DNA from 2 places in the Candidatus Electronema sp. JC genome. Region 2 is predicted to be linked to the other one. Evidence: riboswitches for the same ligand, from Rfam matches in the RefSeq annotation. Region 2 holds a riboswitch; the other holds the start of a gene.
What was found. A riboswitch is a leader RNA that binds a small molecule or an ion and turns the genes downstream of it on or off. The one in region 2 is predicted to bind cobalamin.

Region 1: linked by a shared signal. The riboswitch ahead of ACNKH3_RS02740 (hypothetical protein) and the one ahead of ACNKH3_RS09205 (energy-coupling factor ABC transporter permease) in region 2 are both predicted to bind cobalamin.

Annotation. Positions count from the first base shown of each region.
Region 1 covers NZ_JBLWEM020000021.1:4,606-16,371, forward strand. Annotated here, with positions in the region: gene ACNKH3_RS02730 (DEAD/DEAH box helicase) at 1-87, opposite strand, end outside; gene ACNKH3_RS02735 (YcbK family protein) at 476-1,030, shown strand; gene ACNKH3_RS02740 (hypothetical protein) at 1,039-1,860, opposite strand; cobalamin riboswitch at 2,011-2,246, opposite strand; gene ACNKH3_RS02745 (diguanylate cyclase domain-containing protein) at 2,323-4,053, opposite strand; gene ACNKH3_RS02750 (response regulator) at 4,040-4,732, opposite strand; gene ACNKH3_RS02755 (response regulator) at 4,772-5,932, opposite strand; gene ACNKH3_RS02760 (PAS domain S-box protein) at 5,938-9,768, opposite strand; gene ACNKH3_RS02765 (hypothetical protein) at 9,794-9,943, opposite strand; gene ACNKH3_RS02770 (iron-containing alcohol dehydrogenase) at 9,925-11,100, opposite strand; gene ACNKH3_RS02775 (prephenate dehydratase domain-containing protein) at 11,327-11,766, shown strand, end outside.
Region 2 covers NZ_JBLWEM020000057.1:12,220-23,985, reverse strand. Annotated here, with positions in the region: gene ACNKH3_RS09210 (TMEM43 family protein) at 48-1,232, shown strand; cobalamin riboswitch at 1,293-1,519, shown strand; gene ACNKH3_RS09205 (energy-coupling factor ABC transporter permease) at 1,676-2,323, shown strand; gene ACNKH3_RS09200 (AmpG family muropeptide MFS transporter) at 2,404-3,981, shown strand; gene ACNKH3_RS09195 (branched-chain amino acid aminotransferase) at 4,117-5,184, shown strand; gene ACNKH3_RS09190 (hypothetical protein) at 5,485-5,718, shown strand; gene ACNKH3_RS09185 (SulP family inorganic anion transporter) at 5,870-7,720, opposite strand; gene ACNKH3_RS09180 (hypothetical protein) at 7,889-8,071, opposite strand; gene ACNKH3_RS09175 (sensor histidine kinase) at 8,317-9,741, shown strand; gene ACNKH3_RS09170 (sigma-54-dependent transcriptional regulator) at 9,796-11,163, shown strand; gene ACNKH3_RS09165 (hypothetical protein) at 11,206-11,766, opposite strand, start outside.

The sequences.
Region 1 (11,766 bases), on a different contig from region 2:
CTGAATCGGAGTAGGCTCGGTGAAGCCGAGATCGGTAAGCGCGCTGATGATTTCGCTGCTGATGCCAAGATCTGCGAATGTGCTCATAAAAGGTGTTTCCTGTTTCAACTGAATGCAATTAGTGGAAAAAAGCAGTCCTGCGGGGAGGTCTGCTGCAAGACGCGGGTTGGGGCGGAATGGATGACCAAATGGACGGAAGATGAGAAGATGATAAAGATACACGGAAATCCGCCGCAGAACAAGCTGTTTTTTCGTTCCGCCTCTATTTTTCCGCCGCGTCGGCTGCGGCCTTGCGGCGCAGAGAAGGTTGACAGCGGGCTGAATATTCGGTTTAATAAAATTATTGAGTCATCTTTTGCTGCATCGTTCCAGACATAGCGGAATCATGGCATAATCGCCAGTCCCACAAAAGGCTTGTCCCTGCCGGAGCGATGCGTTTTCTGTCCGCAACCACTTTGAATGAGAGACCGCCATCATGGATAGACGTTCTTTTCTTGCCCTCGGAGCCAAGGCTGCCGCCGGAATCCTCCTCGCTCAAACTGTTCCCGCCCCGGTCTTGGCCTCGTCCCGTCCCCGCGCCGAAAAAGGCTTCAAAAATCTAGCTTTTTATCATACCCACACCCGTGAATGCCTTGACATCACCTACGCCCGCAACGGGGTGCATGATCCCAAAGCCCTTCACCAGATCAATAAATATCTTCGTGACTTCCGCACCAGCGAAGTGCACCCTATCGACCCGGACATACTTGACATCCTCTGGCAGATTCAGCAAGATATCGGCTGCGACAGCACCTATGAGATCATTTCCGGCTACCGTTCGCCGCAGACCAATCAGAAGCTGCGCGGCAGAAGCGGCGGCGTGGCCAAGCGCAGCCTGCACATGAAAGGCCAGGCACTCGACATCCGCCTCACCGGCAAAAACACCAAATTGGTGCGCGACTGCGCGGTGGCTTTGGAAAAAGGCGGCGTGGGCTACTACGCCGCCTCAGATTTTGTCCACATCGACACCGGCAGATTCCGCGTCTGGTAGGCTCGGCCTCAGCAGGCCGCCTCAGCCAGCGGAGCAGGCGTTTCAGCTACGCCAATGCGGCGGGCGGCCTCCATCAGCCTGCGGTCGTTGCAGTTGAGAATGACCGCGTCCAAGCCCGCCTCTGCCAGCAGCGGCAGCAGACGCTGGTGATGGCAGGCTGGAGCAGCCGGGTGCGAGGCGGACGGGCTGGACAAAGCTGCAATGCTCCGCGCCTCCTTCCTGTTCAGAAGGACAAGGCTGGTCAGCCAGTCAAGCGTCGGCTCAATATCGGGCAGGCCCTGCCAGTTAGGCCGGAGGATCGGGTCAAGATACAGCCGGGCCAGCGGCAGGCCGCTTTTTTCAGCAGCATCCAGCACCTCGGCAGCCAAGAGCAGACGGTCATCCGCAGAACAGGCGGTCAGGCCGGGACGGGTCAGCAGCACGGTCAGACCTGCGCCGCAGTCCCGCGCCAACGCCATCTTGTCAGGCAGGCTGGCCGGATCAGCAGTCACGGCGTTGACAGTCAGCTTTTCTCCATGCCGCAGCAGCAGCTCCGGGCGGGCCAGCACCTGCGACGCTGTGAAGAGCGGCAGTCTGGCCGCAGCCAGCACAGTCTCCATCGCCCAAGCAAGGAGGCCACTGTCCTTTCCTGCTGGGCCGAGGTTGAGATCCAACGCGTCAGCTCCGGCCTCGGCCTGCCGGACGGCCATCGCCGCTAAAGCGCGGCTGTCCCGCGCCGCCAGCGCACGGTGGAAGACCGGGTTGAGAATGTGCATGTCCTGCCCGATCAGGAGCAGGGGCCTTCTTGCCGCTCCGCCGTGCGGGCGGAGGCTTTCTTGGAATAAATTCATGATGATCTCCTTGCAGTGACGATGACGGCAATCTGCTGCCGGACAGGCTGGACAAGGAGGGGGGAGGGGCTGCGGCGGCATAATGCGCGGGCCGCCAGCACAGCGTGAAAGCAGTGCGGCATGACGTTTTTCCTTTCCTCGAAGGGAGTGAAACGGATGGTGCGCGTCGGCAGGTTTTCGGACTTGCGGACTTGGCAGGCAACGCGCCTGCGCCCTACTGACCGCCGCTTCCCGCGCCGAGGATCGGCGCAGTGCTGTTCCTTGCTGCGCAAGGAGACGGTGTTCGTTTCCGCTTACCGCTGCGGGACAGTTCCGGTCTCACACCGGATTCCCTCTTCAGCCGCCCGGCCAAACTGCGCCGGGCAGCCTCCACGCTTCCCTTGAAGCGTGCCGACAGCCATTTTGTGCAAGCTACTTTATATGGTGGGTGCGCTTCAGTCAAGCGCAAAATGCGGGGGCTGATCAGAGATCTTCCTCTGTGTCGACAGCGAGGCAGCAGCGGCCCTTGCCCAGCCGTTTGGCGGTGTACATGGCCTTGTCAGCGCAGCGGAGCAGTCTTTCCGGATCTGCGCCATGTTCAGGAAAAACAGCGATGCCGATGCTGGTGCGCAGGCCGCAGCCGCCAGGCAGGCAATTCAGCCCGCCAAATTCGTGGAGCATTCGCTCGGCAACGCCCGCCGCCTGCTCGACCGAGCTGACATCTTCAAGAATGGCGCAGAACTCGTCACCGCCGAGCCGGGCCGCCATGTCCTCGGCCCGCAGACAGCAGAGCATTTTCTCCGCCACTAATTGCAGAAAGCGGTCTCCGGCCAGATGGCCGAGGCTGTCGTTGACGGCCTTGAAGTTGTCCAAATCCAAATAGAGGAGCGCGACCAGAGTTTTTTTCCGCCGGGCGCGGGAGAGCGCGCCGCGCAGCCGCTCGTCGAACATGGCCCGGTTGGGCAGCTTGGTCAGCGGGTCGTGCATGGCCTGATAGCGCAGAATCTCCTCGGCTTTCTTGCGCTCGCTGATGTCGGAGAAGAGGGCGACATGATTGACGATGCCGCCGTCCGGGCTGCGGATCAGGGCGATGGAGAGCCAGAGCGGATAGACCTCGCCGTTGCGGCGGCTGTTCCACAGCTCGCCCTGCCAGCGGCCTTCCCGCATCAGCTCCTCCCACATCTGCCGATAAAATTCGCGGTCATGGCGGTCGGAATGCTGAAAAGAAGGCCGCTGGCCGATGACTTCCTCGCTCCGCCAGCCGGTGATGGCGGTGAAGGCCGGGTTGACCATGATGATCCGGTTCTCGGCATCGGTGATCAGCATTCCCTCGGAGCTGGTCTCAAACACGGTGTGGGCCAGCCGCAGACTGCGCTCCGCCTCTTTCTGCCCGGTCAGGTCGCTGATCACGCAGACAAAACCGCTGCATCTGCCGTCGCTGTCCCTCTGCGGGCTGAGCCAGTGGCCGCCGGGAAACTGGCTGCCGTCCTTGCGCACAAAGACCTTGTCGGCGTAATGCTGCTCCAGCGCGCCGCTGCGGAGCTGCTCCGCAGCCGCCCGCGCCTTGGCGGCGCAGTCCGGGCGGAGCATGTCCCAGAGGCGCATTCCTTGGAACTCCTCCTCGCTGTAGCCGAAAATCTGGGCGTACATGCCGTTGACCTTCTCATAGCGGCAGCTGATGTCCAGCACGCCGATGCAGACTCCGGCGTTGTTCAGCACCGCCTCGGTGCGGGCCTCGCTCTCCAGCAGGGCGGCATGGGCGCGCTCAAGAGCGCTGATTTTTTCTTTCAGCTCCTGATTGCGGCGGGCCAGCTCCAGCTGAGTTTTGCGCAGCTTGACATGGGTGGAGACTCTGGCGATCAGCTCGGACGGCTCGTAGGGCTTGACTAAAAAATCCGCGCCGCCGGCCTTGAAGCCCCGGATCCGGTTGGCCACGTCGCGCAGGGCGGTGAGGAAAAGCACCGGGATGTCCGCCAGATCTGGATCGGCCTTGAGCTGGGCGCAGACCTCGAAGCCGTCCATTTCCGGCATGCTGATGTCTAAAAGGATGATGTCGGGCTGATCGGCGCGGCAGCGGGACAGCACTTGGGTGGGATTGGTCAGAGACAGCGGGCGGAAGCCATGGCCTTTGAGGATGGCTTCCAAGAGAAGGAGGTCGCTGTGCCGGTCATCGACAATCAGAATGCGGGGCGGCGGCGCGTCAGGTGTGGCCAACGGTCTCATCCTTGCGGGTCATGGCCTCCATGATCAGCGCCATCAGGCTGGCCTGAATACGCTTTTTCGCTTTTTTGCCCGTCGGTATTTCGGTGAAGCGGATGCTGGCCCCCTCGACGACGATCAAAGAATAGGCCGCCTCCTCGCCGCTCTGGCCCCGAAACGAGGCATCGAAGACCTCGCCGTTCTCAATGTAGAAAAAGCCCTTGTCCTGATCCGGGGCGGTGATCTCGAGCAGGCAGGTCTTCTGCTCCAAAGCGATCATCTGGAGGAAGTTGGCCACCGAGATGCCTTTCATCATTCCGTCCGCTGTTTTGGGCTTGGCCAGGGCGTTCTGAATCGCCTCCACCAGCTTGTTGATGGTGAACGGCTTTTTCAGCAGCAGCTGGCCGGTCTGCCCGAACTGCTTCTCGATGTCCGGCGTGGAATGGGCGGTCATGATCACGCAGGGCGTTTTTGGAAACGCGTCATTGACATAGGCCAGCAGGGTCAGCCCGTCGATTTTCGGCATTTGCAGGTCAGTGATGATCAGATCCACCGGCTTGCGGTTGAGCACGCCGATGGCCTCCTCGCCGTTGTTGGAGAGGATGATGTCAAAATCCTGCTGATATTTTTTCAGACTGATCCCCAGCAGGCGCTGAAAGCCCAAGTCGTCATCCACTATAAGCACATTTTTCATGTTCCATGCTGCCGAAAAAGTTGGTCAGAAAGGCGCGGATCAGTCGTCCTTGTCCCGCCGTTCAAAATCCAGCAGCGAGCAGATCAACTGGTCGAGCTGCTCCGCCGCTTTGATCACAGGACGGCCTATTGTCTCAAATTCCTTGTTGTTCCGCAACATGCTGCCAATAGCGTCAATGCCGAAGAGGATGGTGGCGAGGCTCTCGCGCACTGCCTGCCGGTTCTGCTCCAGCACGCTGTTGATGGCCGACTCGGCGGCGTGGCAGCGCCGCGCGGGCTGCTCCCGGCTGTCTGGCGGCAGCAGATGCGCTGTGCCGCCGTCCTCGCCGTCCTCGTCAAAAAGGGGCAGATGGACAAAGCGGGGCAGTTCCGGGGCCGAGCCGAGCAGGCATTCGTCGCAGGCCGCGCCGCTGCGGCTGATGATGTCCGCGCTGCTCCTGCCGAGCATTTCTGAAAGCTGCATTCCGCACAGAGCCTGAGCCGCCCGGTTGGCCCAGATGATCCGCCGCCGCCCGCTCTCAATCAAAATCCTTTCCGGCAGGCTGTCCAAGATGGTCAGCAGGCCGCTGTTCTCCCGCTTCAGCCGCTCCTGCTCGCTCTCCACCTCCATGCTGCTTTGCCGGAGGGACTGGATCAGGCTCTCAGACTGCTTCCGCTGCTGCTCCAGAAGCTGCTTGATCCTCAGCTGGACCATGATCCGGGCATTGAGGATCTGGAGGTTGATCGGCTTGCTGATGTAGTCCACCGCGCCGAGGCTGAAGCCGCGCTGCTCGTCATCCTCGCGGTCGCGCGCGCTGACAAAGATCACCGCAATTTTACGGGTGACTGGATTTTCTTTCAGCCGCTTGCAGACCTCGTAGCCGTCCATGCCCGGCATGTTCAAGTCGAGCAGGATCAGATCCGGCTGCCGCTCCGCCGCCAGCACCAAGCCGTGGATGCCGGTGGAGGCGATGGAGACCGTGTACTCCTTCTCCAGCGTTTTTTTCATCAGCTGAAGGTGGAACACGTCGTCATCAACAAAGAGCAGGTGATAATGCAGCGTGTTGATTGTTTTCGCCGGAAACTTATGCGGAATGATCGTCTCTTTCGACATCGAATTGCCGCAGAACTGGCAGACAATCGGCGTGCTGTCAATCTGCTCCAGCAGCTCGTCCGGGACATTGTTCCGCCCGCCGCATTCCTCGCAGAAGATCAGTTTCATCGCTGTCAGCCTCCGCTCCGGGCGAGAAGAGGCCGCAGCCCCTCTTCCAGCTGGTCAAGCAGTCCGCCGTAATCTGCCGCTTCGCCTGTCTTGCCCTTCAGCTCCACCTGCCGGGCCAGCTCCGCCGCCTCCTTGAGGCCGATGCCGAGCAGCACGCCCTTGGCCTTGTGGCCGGCGGCGGAAAGGGCGGCCAGCTCGCCGGAGGCCAGATCTTTCCGGGCCTGCTCCAAGGTCTCTTTGATCGAGTCGGCGGAAATCTGCACCATCTGCTCGACCTGATCCGGCTCCAGCTGATACATTTCACTGAGATGCGCCGCGACCTTCGCCACCAGCTCTCCGTTGTCGTTTCCGTTTTTGTTCATTGTCGCCGCGTCCTCGGTCTGTGATTGCTCCGCCGCGCAGGCGCAGCTGATCATTTTTTCGTTCCGGCAGCACCGCTGCCGCCAGATCAGTTCGTATATCTGCCTGAAGATGACATTGTAGATGTCCTTGATTTGGAACGGCTTGACCGCGTATTCATCCATGCCCGCCTCCAGGCAGCGCTGCCGGTCCTCATGCAAATTGTGCGCGGTCAGGGCCACCACCGGCAGATGCCTGCCTTTGAGCCGGCAGCGCAAAGCATCGCGGAAATCATCCGGCAGCGTCATGCTGTCAAGACAGCAGGGGTCCTGCTCGCAGGCGCGGATGATTCTGGTCACTGTCAGCCCGTCCATGACCGGCATCTGCACGTCCATCAGCACCAGATCGAACGGCTCGCTCTCTTCGGTCAGCAGCTTGAGCGCCTCCAGCCCGTCCTTGGCCTCCGCGACCTGATGCCGGTCGCGGATGAGCGTGGCCTTGGCCACATACCGGTTTGACTCGCTGTCGTCCACCACTAAAATGCGCAGCGGCTTGATCTTGCTGTCATCACCGGGCTTCAGCGTCTTCGCCTCCTCCTCGCCGACTTTGCCGCAAAGAACAGTGAAGGTGAAGACGCTGCCTGCGCCCAGCTCGCTCTCGGCGCGGATGCCGCCGCCCATCAGCTCGCAGAGCCTGCGGCAGACAGTCAGGCCGATGCCGGGGCCGGGATTCTTCCGGCTGAGACTGGTGTCAATCTGATAAAAGCTGTCAAAGATATTTTCCAGCTGATCCGGGGCGATGCCCATGCCCTGATCACGGACGACAAAGGTCAGCCGCACCTGTTCCGCGCTGAAATCCTCCGCAGACGCCGTCACGGAAATTTTGCCGCGTTCGCTGAATTTTATGCTGTTATCGAGCAGCTTAACAAGAATCTGGCGCAAACGCAACGCATCTCCGGCGACAAATTCAGGAACCTCGGACCCGGCGGCCCAAGTCAGGCTGAGTTTTTTCTCCTCGGCCTGACAAGCGACCATCTTCACCGCGTCACAGATGACTGACCGCAGCTCAAAGGGCGCGTTCTTCAGCTGCGGCTTGCGGACCGGATCCATGTTGGCAATATCGAGGACATCGTCGAGCAGCAGCATCAGCAAATCAGCGGCCTTTTTGACCCGGTCGACATAGTCTTCCTGCTCCTCGTTCAGGCCGCTCTTCAGCGCCAGCTCGCTCATGCCGATGATGGAGTTCATCGGCGTGCGGATCTCATGGCTGATGTTGGCGAGGAAATTGGTCTTGGCCTGGCTGGCCTGCTCAGCCCGCTCCTTGGCCAGCTGGAGCTGCCGCTCCTCCTCCTTCTGACGGCTGATGTCCTTGGTCAGCCAGACCGCGCCCTGCTCCGGCAGGCCGGGGTCAATCATCTTGCCGGTCAGCGAGCACCAGAAAAAGCTGCCGTCCTTGCGCCGCATGAGCTGGTCGGCGTGAAAGACCTCATCCCGCGAGAACGCCTCCTGCGCGGCGGCAAGAGTCGCCCGGTGCGCCGCCTCGTCTTTGAAAAGCGAGCTGATCGGCGGCAGCTCCGACCCTTCCTCCCAGTCCGCGTGGCCGAACATCTCCGCCGCCGCCCGGCTGGCCCAGGCGAAGCGGTCATGCACCACGTGGGCGATGCCGATGGCCGCGTGCTCGACCATCAGCTCCAGCTTGGCCAGCTGGGCCTTGAATTTCCGCTCCAGCTCCAGCCGCTGGGTGATGTCATTTTTGATGGCAAGATAATAGCTGATCCGGCCTTTGTCATCATATAACGGGCAGACAGTCTGCCCCTCCCAGTACATCGAGCCGTCCTTTCTCCGGCTGCGGAGGAAGCCCTTCCAAGTGCCGCCGCCGCTGATCCGCCGCCATATCTCCCGGCTGAGAGGGGTGTCCCGCTCGCCCGCGCAAAGCGCCGCAGGCTCCGTGCCGCAGATCTCCTCCCGGCTCCAGCCGGTCAGCTCGGCAAAAGCCGGGTTGACATAGGCGATGCGGGCCTCGCGGTCGGTGATCACAATGGCGCTGGTGCTTTGCTCCACGGCCTGCGAGAAGAGGAAAAGCTGCTCCTGCTCCCGCTTCCGTTCGGAAATGTCCGAAAAAAAGGAGAAGCAGACATTGCCGCTGCCGGGCGCCGCGATGCAGGAGGAGTTGATCAGCACCGCCGCTGTCCCGCCGTCAGCCAGCCGCAGCCTGCCCTCCTGGCAGATGTCCCGCAGCCGCCGCACCTCCGTCAGGCCGCCGTCCTCTTCCGGCAGGAGAAACTCAGCAGGCAGGCGGCCCACAATCTGTTCAGCCTCCAAGCCCAGCAGGCGGCAGAGGCTCTGGTTGACCTCCAGAATGCGGCCTGTTGCAAAATCATTCAGCCAGAAGCCCTGCGGGTTGCGGTTGATGATTGTCTCATACTTCTCCTTTTCGACGATCCGCCGCTCGGCCTCGCGCTTGAGCGTTTCAGCGGCGAGCAGCGCCTGGCTGTGCCGCCGGTTGACCATCCAGAGCAGGCAGAGCATGACGCAGAGCATCGCGCCGAGCATGACCAAGTAGCCGGAATAATCGGAGGAGGCTGGATGATAGTTGCGGTGAAACCAGTCCCGGCTGACCACGTGAATCAGAGAAAGGTCACGGCTGACAATGGGATAATGAAAAATGTAATATTCGATTCCGGCGGCGTTTTTCTGCCGGAGGAAGCCGGAGGCAAGCAGTTCCTCCCGGCTGTAGCCTGGGAAGTCGAGCAGCTCGACAGCCAGCTGCGGCGGCGGGTTCTCCGGCAGAAAGCCTTTGGGCAGGGGCTGGAGGGAGGCCAGCGAGCTGTCCATGGTGTTGAAAAGAATGTTGCCGTCAGTGCTGAGTCCGATGCGGCTGTCCGCAGGCAGAGGCGGCTCTTTGGTGAACGAGGTGGTGAAGGTGTGAAGATAGAAGAAGCTCGGCCTGATCTCCAGCACCGCCACACCGATCCGCAGGCTGCCGTTTTTGATCGCCTGGGCGTAGTAGAGGCCGGTGCGGCCTGACCTCGAATCGAGCATCGCGTAGAAGCCGCTGCCGGTGCGCAGGGTGTTGCGGACGTAGTCGCGGCTGCCGTAGTTGCTGCCGACCTGCTCCTTCCGGCTTGAATAAAGACAGGAGCCGTCGAGGCTGACCAGAAACACCGTGGAGACATTCTCAATCGCGGCGATGGCCTCCAAACTCCTTTCCACCATTCCAGCGGCGACATCAGTCGCCGCCTCGCCGTTGAGATGCCGGTCCAAGGTGTTGATGATCACCGGATTTTTCACCAGCAGGCTGGAGATGCTGCTCAACTGGTTGTAAGTCTGGCGAAGGGCCTCGCCTTCCTGCGCCAGCGTGTAGCGGTAGATGCGGATGTCCTGAGCAAGATGCTGCCGATGGTTGTAGACGACAAACAGCCCTCCCAGAAGGACCAGCCCGACCAGACCTGCCGCCATGACGGCGTAGCGGATGAACAGTGTGCGGTTTTTCTTCATGCTGACTCAGGTTCCGGTCCGCGCCTCAGGCGGCGGCCAAGACGCGGACAACGATCAACGCTCCTTTCCGCAGCGCGCAGACAGGCGGCGGTCTCTGCTGACTGTACATTGTAGGCTGCTCCTTGGTCTTGTAAAGAAAAAAGGAGCCAGCCCGGCTCAGGCTGCTGGCCGCCACGCCCGCTCATACACCGCGACAACTTCATCCAGCGTCGGCCGGCGCGGATTGTTGGCCACCGGGCGAGCCACAGTCAGGGCGATTCTTGCCATCTCCGGGATTTTGTCTTCTGGGATGCCTATTTCTTCCAAAGTGGCCGGAATGCCCACATCGGCGTTGAGATCAAAAAGCGCGTCCACGCAGAGCTGGGCCGCTTCGCGCAGGGACAGGCCGTCGGTGTTCTGGCCGAGCACCTCAGCCAGCGTGGCAAATTTTTGCAGATTGCCGGTCAGGTTGTATTCGATCACATACGGCAGCAGCACCGCGTTGGCCAAGCCGTGCGGGATGCCGAACATGCCGCCGAGCGGATAGGCCATCGCGTGCACCAAGCCCACGCCTGCGGTGGCCAAAGCCTTGCCGCCGAGCAGCGACCCCATCAGCATGGCAGCCCGCGCCTCCAGGTTGCCGCCGTGGGTGCAGGCCGCTGGCAGGTTCTCAGCAATCAGGCGGATGGCCTCCAGCGAGTACATTTCCGAGATCACATGCGCCTGCGTCGAAGTGTAGGCCTCCAGGGCGTGAGTGAGCGCGTCTATGCCGGTGTAAGCCGTGACTTTCGGCGGCAGGCTGAGGGTCAGCTCCGGGTCGAGGATGGCCGCGTCCGGGTAGAGCGGATCGCCGTTCATGCCGCCCTTGGAGCCGGTTTCCTCGTTGATGAAGACAGCGGTGAAGGTCACTTCCGCGCCTGTGCCAGCCGAGGTCGGCACCATAATTTTTGGCACGCCTGCCTTCTTGATCAGGCCGAGACCGAGATAATCAGCGGCCTTGCCGCCGTTGGTGAGAAGTATGGCCACGGCCTTGGCCACGTCCATGGCCGAGCCGCCGCCCGCGCCGATGACGCAGTCGCAGCCGTTCTCCTTGGCAAGGGCGCAGGCGCGGTCAGCGAGTTTCAGGCCCGGCTCCGGGTCAACCTGATCATAGACAACAAAGGGAATGCCCTCTTGCTCCAGCGGCTCAGTCAGCTTGGGCAGCATTCCTGCTTTGACCAAACCGGGATCAACCACCACCAGGGCCTTGCTGCCCTTGAAATCTTTGACGGTCGCGCCGAGTTCTTTGACAGCTCCGGCTCCGAAACGGATGCGGGTGGGCTGGGTGACGGTGAATGACTGGGTGTGCATCATGGCGGGGCACCTGATAATGTTCAATGAGAATGAGACGGCGCAGGACAGCCTTTGCGGCAGCGGCCTGCCAGATGTTAAGTATCCTTGGAATTGGCGAAAAAATCAACAGCGGCGATGGAAATTGAAAAAATACCGGCGGAATTTTCACCTTGTGAATGCGGGACAGAGGATTATAATGAATATTCCGAGCTGTTGAACCTCCGCCTTTCCGATTCCGCCGTCCGCCATGTCGCAAACATCCCCCAACCTGATCATCGGCACCCTTGGGCCGAAGCATTCTCATGCTTGGCAGGCCGCTGTTCTCCACGCTTTGGACGCGGCGCCTGCCGCCGAGCTGCAAGCCTTTCCGCACACCGCCGGGCTGCTGGCCGCTTTTGCCGCTGGGGAAATTGACCGGGCGGTGATTCCGGTCTACAACACCCGCGAGGGCGGCGGCAAGCAGTATTTCGGCCTTTTCCGGCAGATCAGCGAAGGCTGGTGGATCAGCAACGTGGTATTGCCGGTCAGCCTCTCGCTCGGCGTGTTCGCGCCGGAGATCCAGCCGCAGGAGCTGCGCGGCCTGCTCGGCAGGCGGGCGGTCTTCCGTCAGTGCGAGGACTACATCAGCCGCACTTTTCCCGACATCGCCCTGACCAGCGTCCACGACCTTGAGGCCGCCTTGGCCCG
Region 2 (11,766 bases):
AGAGTATTGCGTTGTTTTTTTCTCAACCGCAGAACATTTAACTTCTCATGTCCAAAGAACATTTCACTGAAGTCAGCAGAAAATCTTGGTTCAGCCGCTTGAAAGAGGCAGTCAAAGGCATCCTTCTTGGCCTGATCCTTTTCATCGCCGCCTTTTTCCTTCTTTTTTGGAACGAAGGCCGGGCGGTCAAGGAGTACAAAACCCTGAAGGAAGGAGCCGGGGCGGTGATTTCCGCGCCTGCGGATCAGGTCGATCCTGCCCGCGAGGGCAGGCTGATCCATCTCAGCGGCAAGGCCGTGACCGAGGAAATCCTGCGCGACCCGGATTTCTTCGTGACCGCCAACGCCCTCCGTCTGGAGCGCACCGCCGAGATGTACCAATGGCAGGAACGTTCCGAGAGCAAGACTGAGAAAAAACTCGGCGGCGCGGAGGAGACGGTCACAACCTATTCCTACAGCAGGACTTGGTCAGAGTCGCTGATCAGCTCGTCCGGCTTCCGTGATCAGGCGGGACATGAGAATCCCGGCGCAATGCCTTTCAGCTCGGCGGAGCAGACAGCGCGGAAGGTCTCACTCGGTGCCTTCAGTCTGCCGCCCTCGTTGGTCGGCAAGATCAGCAATTTCGAGCAGCTGCCTCTGGGCGCGGAGGTTCCGCTGCCGGAGAACACCGCAGGCCGGAAGGTCTGGCGGCACGGCAGCGGCTTTTATCTCGGCGAAGACCCGAACGCGCCGCAGATCGGCGACCTGCGGATCAGCTTCCGCATCGTGCCGCCGACCGAAGTCAGTGTTGTCGCCCGGCAAAGCGGCTCCAGCCTGGAGCCGTACCGCAGCAAGGCGGGCGGCAGCATCGAGCTGCTCCAGACCGGGACGCACAGCGCGGCGGCCATGTTCGAGAGCGCGCAGCAAAGCAGTAGAATGCTGACCTGGCTGCTGCGTCTGGGCGGCTTCATCCTGATGCTGATCGGGCTGAACATGATGCTCAAGGTGCTGTCCGTGACAGCGGACATCCTGCCGATCTTCGGCAATTTGGTCGGCGCAGGCACCGGCATCATCTCCTTCCTGCTCGCGGCAGTTCTTTCGCTGCTCACCATCGCGGCGGCTTGGGTGATTTACCGCCCGCTGATCGGCCTGAGCCTGCTGGCCGCAGCCGCCGCGCTGATCTGGGCCGTGCGCGGCAGATTCCGGGCGAAACGGCCTGCGGCGGCCATGCCTCCGCCCCCGCCGCCCCGATGAGGGCAAGCTCCTCTTTCTCCGCTGAAAAAGCCGCTTGACAAAAAACGGGCCGCTGCGGTAAAGTGCGTCCGCTGTCAAGGTGATCCGGACTTGTTCCGGATGAAAAGGGAAGCCGGTCAGTCGAATTTGCGTTCGGCGAATCCGGCGCTGCCCCCGCAACGGTGGGCGCGTCACGCTCTCCGCCATCATGCCACTGGCCCTCGCAGGCCGGGAAGGCGGCGGAAGCGGAGCTTCAGCGGAAGCTCAACGCGCAAGCCCGGAAACCTGCCTTGCCAGCTCGGCCAGAACATGCTGCGGCGGGCGGCAGAGGCAGGAGCCGGGCTTTTCCTCGCCGCCCGTTTCCCTCCCTCCTCCTTTCCTCCGCGCCTGCTCCGGCCTCGTGATTCTGTCTGCCGCACTGACGCGGCGCGTTCATCTCACGTTCCCCATGAGGAGGAAACAAAATGCACATCGAACCCGGATTCATCGCCCCGGCCAAGTTAGTTTTGGCCAACGCCTCGGCTGTCGGCCTGCTGGCCGCTCACCTGCACGGGATCTTCCGCGCCCCGGCCCTGCTCCTGCGCGCTCTGATCGCGGCAGCCTTCTTCTCACTTTTCATGCAGTCCTTCCATATGCCGGTCGGCCCGTCCGAGCTGCACTTTGTCGGCGGCATGGCCATTTACCTGACCTTAGGCTATCTGCCGACCATGTTCGGCTTCGCCGCCGGACTGCTGCTGCAAGGGCTGCTCTTTGAGCCGGGCGATCTGGTCCATCTGGCCGTGAACAGCCTTTCGCTGATCGTGCCGCTGATGGCTGCGCATCACAGCTTCGGCAAACGGCTGACTGAAGGACGGCGCGGCCTGAGCTGGACAGAGATTGTCCGCTTGGACGCGATCTTTTACGCCGGAGTCACGGCGATGGTCGGCTTCTGGCTGCTGGCCGGCGAGGTGGAGACTCCCTTCCTGGCTTGGACGAAGTTTGCCGTCGCGTATGCCCCGTTGGTGCTGATTGAGCCGGTGGTGACCATGAGCGCGGTGCGTCTGCTCAAACGCTGGCAGGAGCATAAGCTGGTTGACCGCTGCTTCAACATCCGCGCCGTGCAGCTCGCCTGATTTCATCGCCGCCGCTGTTTCTTTTTTCCGGCCAGCGTGTTATACATGCGGATGCTTGCCTGCTGACAAACAATATCCGTATGAAAGACGACACCATGACCACCCCGAACGCGGCGGCGAAGAACTGGCGCGAGACCATGCGCGCTTGGCTGCACCCCAGAGTGCTGACCATGCTCCTGTTCGGCTTTTCTGCCGGACTGCCCATCCTGCTGATCTTCTCCAGCCTCTCGCTCTGGCTGCGCGAGGCGGGTGTTGACCGTTCCACAGTCACATACTTCAGCTGGGCCGCCTTGGCCTATTCCTTCAAGTTTGTCTGGGCACCGCTGGTGGACACCCTGCCCTTGCCGCTGCTGACCAAAAGGCTGGGGCGGCGGCGGGCATGGCTGCTGACCGCGCAGCTGGCAGTGATTGCCGCCATCTGCCTGATGGCCATGATCGACCCGGCTGCGGGCGGGCAGACGCTGACCATGATGGCCGTTGCGGCGGTGCTGCTCGGCTTGTCCTCGGCCACGCAGGATATTGTCATTGATGCCTACCGGATTGAGTGCGCGGAGCAGGAGCTGCAAGCCCTGCTCTCCTCGGCCTATATTGCGGGCTACCGCTTGGGCATGCTGGCTGCCGGGGCAGGTGCGCTGTATCTCGCCGCCTGGTTCGGCACGAGCATGGAGGCGTACAACTACGCCGCCTGGCAGGGCAGCTACCTGATCATGGCCGCTGTCATGCTGGCCGGAGTCGTCACCACCCTGCTCATCCCGGAACCGGCGGCGAACCGGGAGAAGGTCTATTATCCGGCCAGCTATTACCTGCGCTTCCTGCTGCTCTTCCTCTGCGCTGCCGGAGTCTTCGCCTGCGTCTTCTTCCTCAGCGGCGGCGTGGTGCTGGCACTGGACGGGCTGTTCAAGGGCCTGTTCAGCTCCGCCTTGGGCAGCGAGCTGGCTCCCTTCTCCTCCCTGCTGGCGGAGACAGGCCGCCTGCTCTTTGCCGCCTGCGCCGCCCTGGCCGCCGCTGTCCTGCTCATCCGCGCCAATCTGGCCGACAGCGGCATGGTCAGCGAGACCTACATCAGCCCGATGTTGGACTTCTTCCGTCGCTACGGCCTCCAGACCTCGCTGCTGCTCCTCGCCCTGATCGGCGTGTACCGCATCTCCGACATCCTTTTAGGCGTGGTCTCCAACCTGTTTTATCAGGACCTCGGCTTCTCCAAAGAAGACATCGCCAGCGTGACCAAGACCTTCGGCCTCTTCATGACCCTGCTCGGCGGCTTTGTCGGCGGCACCCTGACCGTGCGCTACGGTGTGCTGCGGATGCTCTTCCTCGGTGCGCTGCTCTCGAGCCTGACCAATCTGCTCTTCCTCCTGCTGGCGCAGGCCGGGGCCAACGTGCCGCTGCTCTCGCTGGTCATCGCGGCGGACAACCTCAGCGCGGGCTTGGCCTCCGCCGCCTTTGTCGCCTTCCTCGCCGGGCTGACCAACATCTCCTTCACCGCCATGCAGTACGCGCTCTTCAGCTCGCTGATGACCCTGCTGCCCAAGCTCCTCGGCGGCTATTCCGGCACAATGGCCACAGCCTGGGGCTATGAGCGGTTTTTCTTGGCCACAGCTCTGCTGGGACTGCCGGTGCTGGGACTGATCTGGCTGGCAGGCAAGCGGCTGCGCTAAAAAACCTGACTGCGCCGCCGCTTGCTTTTCCCGGCCTGCCGGGATATTATGGGGCGACCGCAGGAAGCGCTGCGGACTTTCCCGGCAATTCGCCAGAGTTGAACATATTTTTCACCAGAAAGGACGGGACACACGATGATGGAGATCACGCTGCGCAAGGCGGAGACGCTGAAGGAGAAGCCGGACGAGAGCAACCTTGGCTTCGGCAGGCATTTCACCGACCATATGTTTGTCATGCGCTGGAACAGCAAGAAGGGCTGGCATGACGCGGAAATCAGGCCCTACGGCCCCTTCAGTCTCGATCCGGCGGCGATGGTCCTGCATTACAGCCAAGAGATTTTCGAGGGCCTGAAAGCCTATCATGGCGCAGACGGCTCCATTTTTCTTTTCCGGCCTTTGGACAATCTCCGGCGGCTGAACCGCTCCGCTGTCCGCATGTGTATGCCGGAAATACCGGCGGAAGAGGTGCTGGAAGCCCTCAAGCAGATGATCGTCTTGGATCGCGACTGGGTGCCGCAGGCTCCGGGCGCGTCGCTCTACATCCGCCCAGCGATGATCGCCACCGAAGCTGCGGTCGGCCTGCATCCCTCCAGCGAATACCTCTTCTTCATCATTTGCTGCCCGGTTGGAGCCTACTACGCCGAAGGCTTCAAGCCGACCCGGATTTACGTGGAAGACCGCTATGTCCGGGCCACCGCTGGCGGCGTGGGCGAGGCCAAGACCGGCGGCAACTACGCCGCCTCGCTCAAGGCCTTTGCCGAGGCCAAGGAGAAGGGGTGCAGCCAAGTCCTGTGGTTAGACGCGGCGGAGCGCAAGTATGTTGAGGAAGTGGGCACGTCCAACATCTTCTTTGTCCTCAACGGCGAGCTGGTCACACCGCCGCTGGGCGGCACCATTCTGCCCGGCATCACCCGCGACACGGTGCTGCAATTGGCCGCCGACTGGGGCATCAAGGCGAGCGAGCGGCGGATCAGCATGGAGGAGATCATGGCCGCAGCGGCGGACGGCTCGCTGACTGAGGCCTTCGGCTCCGGCACAGCGGCGGTCATCTCGCCGGTGGGCGAATTCCTTTATCAAGAGCAGAGCATCGTCATCGGCGGCGGCCAGACCGGGCCAATCGCCCAGCGGCTCTTTGACGGCATCCAGCAGCTCCAGCGCGGCCAAATGCCAGACACGCACGGCTGGTTAGCGCGAGCGGAGTAACCCTCTTGCGGCCCAGTGCGGGGACGGAATTTTGTCCCCGACATGCGGCAAAAGTTCCTGCCTGAGACAGCCCTAACTTCCTGTAAGAACAAAAAACTGAGGCGGCGAGAGCTGTTAGCGGAAAAGTGCGTTCGTTATCAAAAAAACGATTGCTTTTCCTTCTGCAAAAGAATAAAATTTCTTTTCAAGAAAGATGCCTGCTTTCTTGCAGCAGGTTTTGCTGCCTTTAAAGACAGAAGCGGATTTTGCCGCTTCATAAAATTTCAGAGGAAGTAATACTCCTCGCAAGGACTACTGATCATGAAGAAAGTGCTTTCATTGTTCGCCGCTGCCCTGTTCACTGTTGCCGCCAGCAACGCAGTGTTTGCTGAGGAAATTACTGAGGAGACTGCTCCGGCTGTTGATGATGCCGCTGCTGTTACTGAGGCTGAAGAAAAGGATGTTGAGAAGGCCGAGAAAGCCGAAGAAAAGGATGTTGAGAAGGCCGAGAAAGCCGAAGAAAAGGATGTTGTTGAGGAGGAGACAAAGGAATAATCCCTTGCTCTTCATAAAAGCGTAAGCGAAAAAACGGCAGACCCTGCAACAGGGGCTGCCGTTTTTGCTTAGTTCCATACTTGCCTGCAAAAAAAGAGGGCCGCCAATCAGCGGCCCTCTTTGTCATTTCAGACGTTCTGCTTTTCAGGCATCACGCCTGCCCGGCCAGCGGCTGCGGGAGAATGATGCCGACATCCGAAGCCGCCTCGCGCCCGCCGTCCTGCTGCTTGGGCCGTGGAGAGGCAGATTTGCTCAGACCTGCGCCTGCGGGCAGCTGCTGACATTCCCGGAAGATCTGCGCCTTGCAGCCGCTGCATTTCTGCGGATCCAACTTTCTGTGAATGGCGGCGATCGCCTTGCTCTTCTCGTCAAAAAAGTTGCCGCTGCCGATCTTCTTGATAAAGCCGGATTTTGCCGCTGTCTCATAGACCGCAGGCTTCATATCGACAAAATACAGGCCGCCGTTGAGCTTTTTCAAGCGGTCATGCTCTGAGGCCAAGGCTTCCGCACCTGCCAAGTCGATCATGTTGATGCCGGAGGCGATGATCAGAATATGCCGGATGCCTTCCTTGTCGGAAATCTCGGCAATGCGGTTCTGAATGCGGCTGATCGAACCGAAATAGACTGAACGGTCAATGCGGATGATTTTCAGCTGCGGGCATTCGCGCAGCGGTTTCTGGTCAAGGGTGACAAATTTCCTGTGGCTGGTGTCGGAAGAGTCAATGGACAGGGCAGGAATTTCCGGGATGGATGTTTTCGCCAGAAAGAGCACCAGCGAGAGCAGCACGCCGAGATAAATCGCGAATTCCAGCTCCAGAAAGAGGGTGGCGAAAAAGGTGGTCAGCAGGATTGAAGATTCGGATTTGCTGAACTCCAGCACATGCTTGATGTGATGAAAATCAATCAGGTTGTAGGCGACTAAAAGGATGACTCCGCCCATTGCGGCGATGGGCAGATATTTCGCCAGCGGGGCGACCAGAAGAATGATGCCTGCCAAGGCGACAGCGGCGAAAATGGCGGAAAGCGGCGTTTTCGCGCCTGCCTCGTAATTGATGCCGGAGCGGGTGAAGGAGCCGGAGCCTGCGTAGCTGGAGAAGAAGCTGCCGATCAGATTCGACATGCCTTGGCCGATGAACTCCTGATTGGCGTTGATGCGCTGGCCGGATTTGGTGGCCACGGCCCGGCTGATGGACACGGCCTCAATCAGACCAAGCAGGGCGACGGCGAAAGCCTGCGCGGCAAGGGATTTGATGGTTGCCAGCGAGAGGTCTGGAGCGGAGAGCGGCGGCAGCTGGGCGGGAATCTCGCCGACAAATTTGATGCCCTCGGACATGCCGCTGAGGGCCACGGCCAGCACGCTGCCGACAATCAGGCCGACCAGCAGGTTCGGCGCCTTCCGCATGAATTTTTTCACTGCGATGGAAACCCCCAGCGTGACAAGGGCGATCAGCAGAAGAAAAATGTTCAGATGGCCGATGCCGGAAAATAAAGCGACCCAGGTGTGCAGAAATTCGGAGCCGCTTTCAATCGGAATGCCGGTGATATGCTTGAGCTGGCTGGTGGCGATCAGCACTGCGGCTCCAGCAGTGAAGCCGATCACCACGGTGTGCGAGACAAAGTTGACCAGCACGCCCAGCCGCGCCAAGCCAAAGGCGAGCTGATAGACTCCGGCAAGGCAGGTCAGCGTCAGAGCAAGGGAGATGAATTCAGGCGAGCCGGGCGTTGCGTACTGGCTGATGGCCGAGAAGACGACAATGGAGATGGCTGTGGTCGGGCCGGAAATCAGGTGGAAGGAGGAGCCGAAGAGCGCGGCGATGATCGGGGTGATCATCGCTGTGTAGAGGCCGTATTCGGGCGGCATTCCGGCGATGGTGGCGAAGGCCACGCCCTGCGGCAGCACGATCACTGCGCCGGTCAGCCCGGCGAAGAAATCGGCCTTGACGCTCTCCTTGGTGATCAGCTTGAACCAAGCGAGAAAGGGGAACAACGATGTCAACTTCATAAAAACGCCTCCTCAGAAGGAAATAGTGCAGCTGGCCTCATGGCCAGTCATGAGCGGAAAAAATCTGTCGCGGCAGTTTTACTTCAAAAAAGAAAAAAAGGAAATGCTGGGCAGGAGATCAGGGGGGAGCGGGAAAAAACGGCGGAACATTTCCGCCGGGGCCTGTTGTCAGGCAGCAGGCGGCATCTCTCTGCGGCATATTTCGACCGCTGCCGGACGGCGGCATTGGCTCCGCCGCTCGCCGTCCGTCCGGCGGAGCATTTCGCGGGCGGCCTGATGCTCGTTTTCTTCGGCAAACGCCGCTGCGCTGAAGCTCTCTTCGATGGCCAGCAGGGTGCAAATGAGTTTCATACTGATCTCCTGATAAAAATAACTGTTTTTCAGCTTGACATCCTTGTTCATGCAAGGATCGTGCCAAAACGGTTTTTTTTATCATCTCCTCACATTTCCTGAACAAACAAATCCGGTCCGGCTGCCGCGCCCCGGCTGGATGTTGCAAAAAGAATCGCCGCCGCTGTTTCAGGAGAAAAAACCTTGGCGCGGCAGCCATGCAAAAGAAGTTGCATTCCCGACTGCGGCATTGCATTATGCAGCGCATGAAACAGCATCCTTTCCTGAACAGTCTTGCGCGGCGGATACAGCTCGGCTATTGTCTGCTGCTGCTGCTGGTCGCGCTGATCATGCTGCTGGTCGCTCTTGGCTTGGCTGACATCCGCCAGCGCGTCGCCGATTTGGAAACTGTCTCGGCTCTCAGCGACACGGTGCTGGAAATCCGCCGCTATGAGAAGAACTGGCTCCTTTACCGGCAGGAGCAGGACTTCCGCGAGAACCAGACGCAGATCAGCAACGCTCTGGCTTTGCTGCGCGAGAAGCACGGCCAGTCTTCCTCCGGCGCGGCGGAGCTGGAACGCGAGCTGCTGCGCTACCGAGAGCTGATCAACAAGGACTTCAGTTTCTTCCAAGTCGCGCGGCATCATGCGGAGGAGGAGCGGATCCGCAGCGTGGGCAAACACTTGGTTGATCTTTCCGGGGCAATGAATGCGGGCATCCGCCGCTCGATTGACAGCAAGCTGGCCAGCCTGACTTGGACCGGCATTTTTTTCGTGCTGGCCGTGGCCGCCTTGGCCTTGCTTCTTGGCCGGCAGATGACGAAGCTGGTGGTGCAGCCGCTCCAGCATATTGCGGAATACACGCGCAGCGTGGCGCAGGGCTGCTGCGCCGGGCTGAAAGATGCCGATGATGATCCTGTTGAAATTCAAGCTGTGAGCAAGGCGATCCGCCACATGCTGGACGTGCTGGAAAAACGTGAGAAGCAGCTTGTTCAGAGCGAGAAGCTCGCCGCTGTCGGCACTTTGGTCGCAGGCGTGGCCCACGAGCTGAACAACCCGCTCTCCAACGCCAGCAGTTCGGCGCAGATCCTGCTGGAGGAATTGCAGGAGGCGAAGATCCCGGAGAGCGACTTTCTCATTGAGATGGCGGCGCAGATTGACGAGGAGACCGACCGGGCGCGGGACATCATCCGCTCCTTGCTTGAGTTCGCCCATGACCGCGAGATGCGGCCTGCGGAGCTGGAGCTGGGGCGCTTCATCCGTCAGACCAGCAAGCTGGTGGTCAAGGATTTCCCTGCGGAGGTCGCATTCACGCTGGAAATAAGCAGAGACGGCCTCTTCTTCGCCGACAAGCGGCAGCTCCAGCAGGCACTGATCAACATCCTCCGCAATGCGGGGCAGGCGCTGGAGGGCAGAGGGGAAGTGCTGCTCCGGGCTGGACTTGACGAGGAGCGCGGTGAAGCGCTGATTGAGGTGCGCGACAACGGCCCCGGCATCTCAGCAATGGATATGGAAAAAATCTTCGATCCCTTCTACACCACCAAGGACGTGGGCAAAGGCAGCGGCCTTGGTCTGGCTGTCACCCGCGAGATCATCGCCAAACACGGCGGTGAAATCAGCGTGGAGAGCGAGGAGGGGCGCGGCGCGGCCTTCCTCATCCGCCTGCCGGTGAACACGCTGCCGTCGTTGTAGGGACACGACATGTCGTGTCCCTGCAACGACGGCAAAATATCAAACAATTCCGATATGAACCCGCCAAAAATATTGATCATTGACGACGAGCAGGCCGCAATCCGCAATTTGCAGCACATCCTCGGCAAGGAGGGCTATGAGGTCGTCGCCACCCGGAGCGGCCAGAACGCTCTCAAGCTGATTGAGCAGCACCGCTTTGACCTTGTGCTGACAGACCTGCGGATGCCGAATGTGGACGGCATGGAACTCCTGCGGCGCAGCAAGCAGGTCTCTCCGGACACCGAGGTGATCATGATCACCGGCTATGCCACCATCAGCTCGGCGGTCTCGGCGATGAAGATGGGGGCCTGCCATTATGTGATCAAGCCCTACAAGCTTGACGAAGTGCGCAAGGCTGTGCGCGAGGCGCTTGAGAAACGGCAGCTGCGGCAGGAGAGCACGGATCTGAAGGAGCGGCTGGCCAAAGCGCAGGGCGTGGCCATCCTCACAGAGGATCCGGGAATGCGCAAGCTCTTGGATACCGCCTGCGAGGTGGCGCAGAGCGACTGCTCAGTGTTCATCACCGGCGAGTCCGGCACTGGCAAGGAGCTGCTCGCCCGGTTCATCCATGAGCGCAGCCCGCGCGCCGCCGGGCCGCTGAAGGCGGTCAACTGCGGCGTGTTCACCGAAGATCTGCTCGCCAACGAGCTGTTCGGCCACGAGAAAGGGGCCTTCACCGGCGCGGACCGGCACAAAATCGGCCTGATTGAGTCAGCTGAAGGCGGCACTCTCTTTCTGGACGAGGTGACGGAGATGACCCCGGCCATGCAGGTCAAACTGCTGCGGGTTTTGCAGGAAAAAGAAGTGCTGCCGCTGGGCGCGACCGAGCCGGTCAAGATCAACGTCCGCTTTCTGGCGGCCACGAACCGTGATCTGACCCGGATGGTCAGGGAGGGCGGCTTCCGGCAGGATTTATATTTCCGCATCAATGTCATGAATCTGCATCTGCCGCCTTTGTCTGAGCGGCCCCGTGACATCCGCCTGCTGGCCCAGTTCTTTCTTGACCGCTTCAGCGCGGCGATGAGCAAGCCGGTGCGGTCGCTGGCCCCGGAGGTCTTGACACGGCTGGAGGACTACAGCTTTCCTGGCAACGTGCGCGAGCTGGAGAACATCATTGAGCGGGCCGTGGTCTTGGCCAGGGGCGAGCGCGTCGAGCTGGCGCATCTGCCTGAGCTGACAGGCAGAGCTGGCCGCGCTGCCGCGCGCTCAGAAAGCGGCGGCCTCCAGTCGTTGGATCAGCAGGAGCGGCTGCATATCGGACGCGTGCTGGAGCAGACCGGCGGCAACAAGTCCAAGGCGGCGGAAATTCTCGGCATCGACCGGGTCTCGCTCTGGCGGAAGCTGAAAAGGTTCAACTTGGAAAGCGGCAAGCCGTCAGCATGAGGCGCGGGACGGAATACCCCGCGCGCCGCGCCCTTTGACCGGTCAAGGTCTTGATGCGTATTCAGGAGGGTGTTCTTCGTAAATCGCCAAGCTGGTGTTGAAGACCAGCCGCTCCAGCTCCTCGCCCTGCGTCACCGCCCGCCCGATCATCTCGCCGAAACGGCGGGCCTCGTCGATCTGCTGCCGGGTGTGGCCGTATTTTGGGTAATGGTCTTTCATCCACGACATCCGCTCCGGGGTTTCTCCGGCCAGCTTGAGGAACACGCCGACAGTCCGCCACGGCTCCTTGCTGGTGTGGGTGAAGATGATGCCGTTCGGCACCCGCGCCCCCAGATTTTTCAGCAGTGATTTGATCCCCCACCAGTGCATCCGCCAGAAGCCCCGGCAGGAGATGACCGGCAGCACGGTCTGCTGGGCAAAAAGCCGCTGGCCGTCGCGGTCTATGAGGGAGAGCACCGGGCCGCTGGGATTGTACGACCAGGTCGGCCCGGCGAGAATGATCAGGTCATACGGCTCAAAGCAGTGTTCGGGCAGCGGCTCAATCGGAATGCGCTGCCGGAAGAGCGTGACGATCATTTTCTTAAACGTCTTGGGAATGGTGCC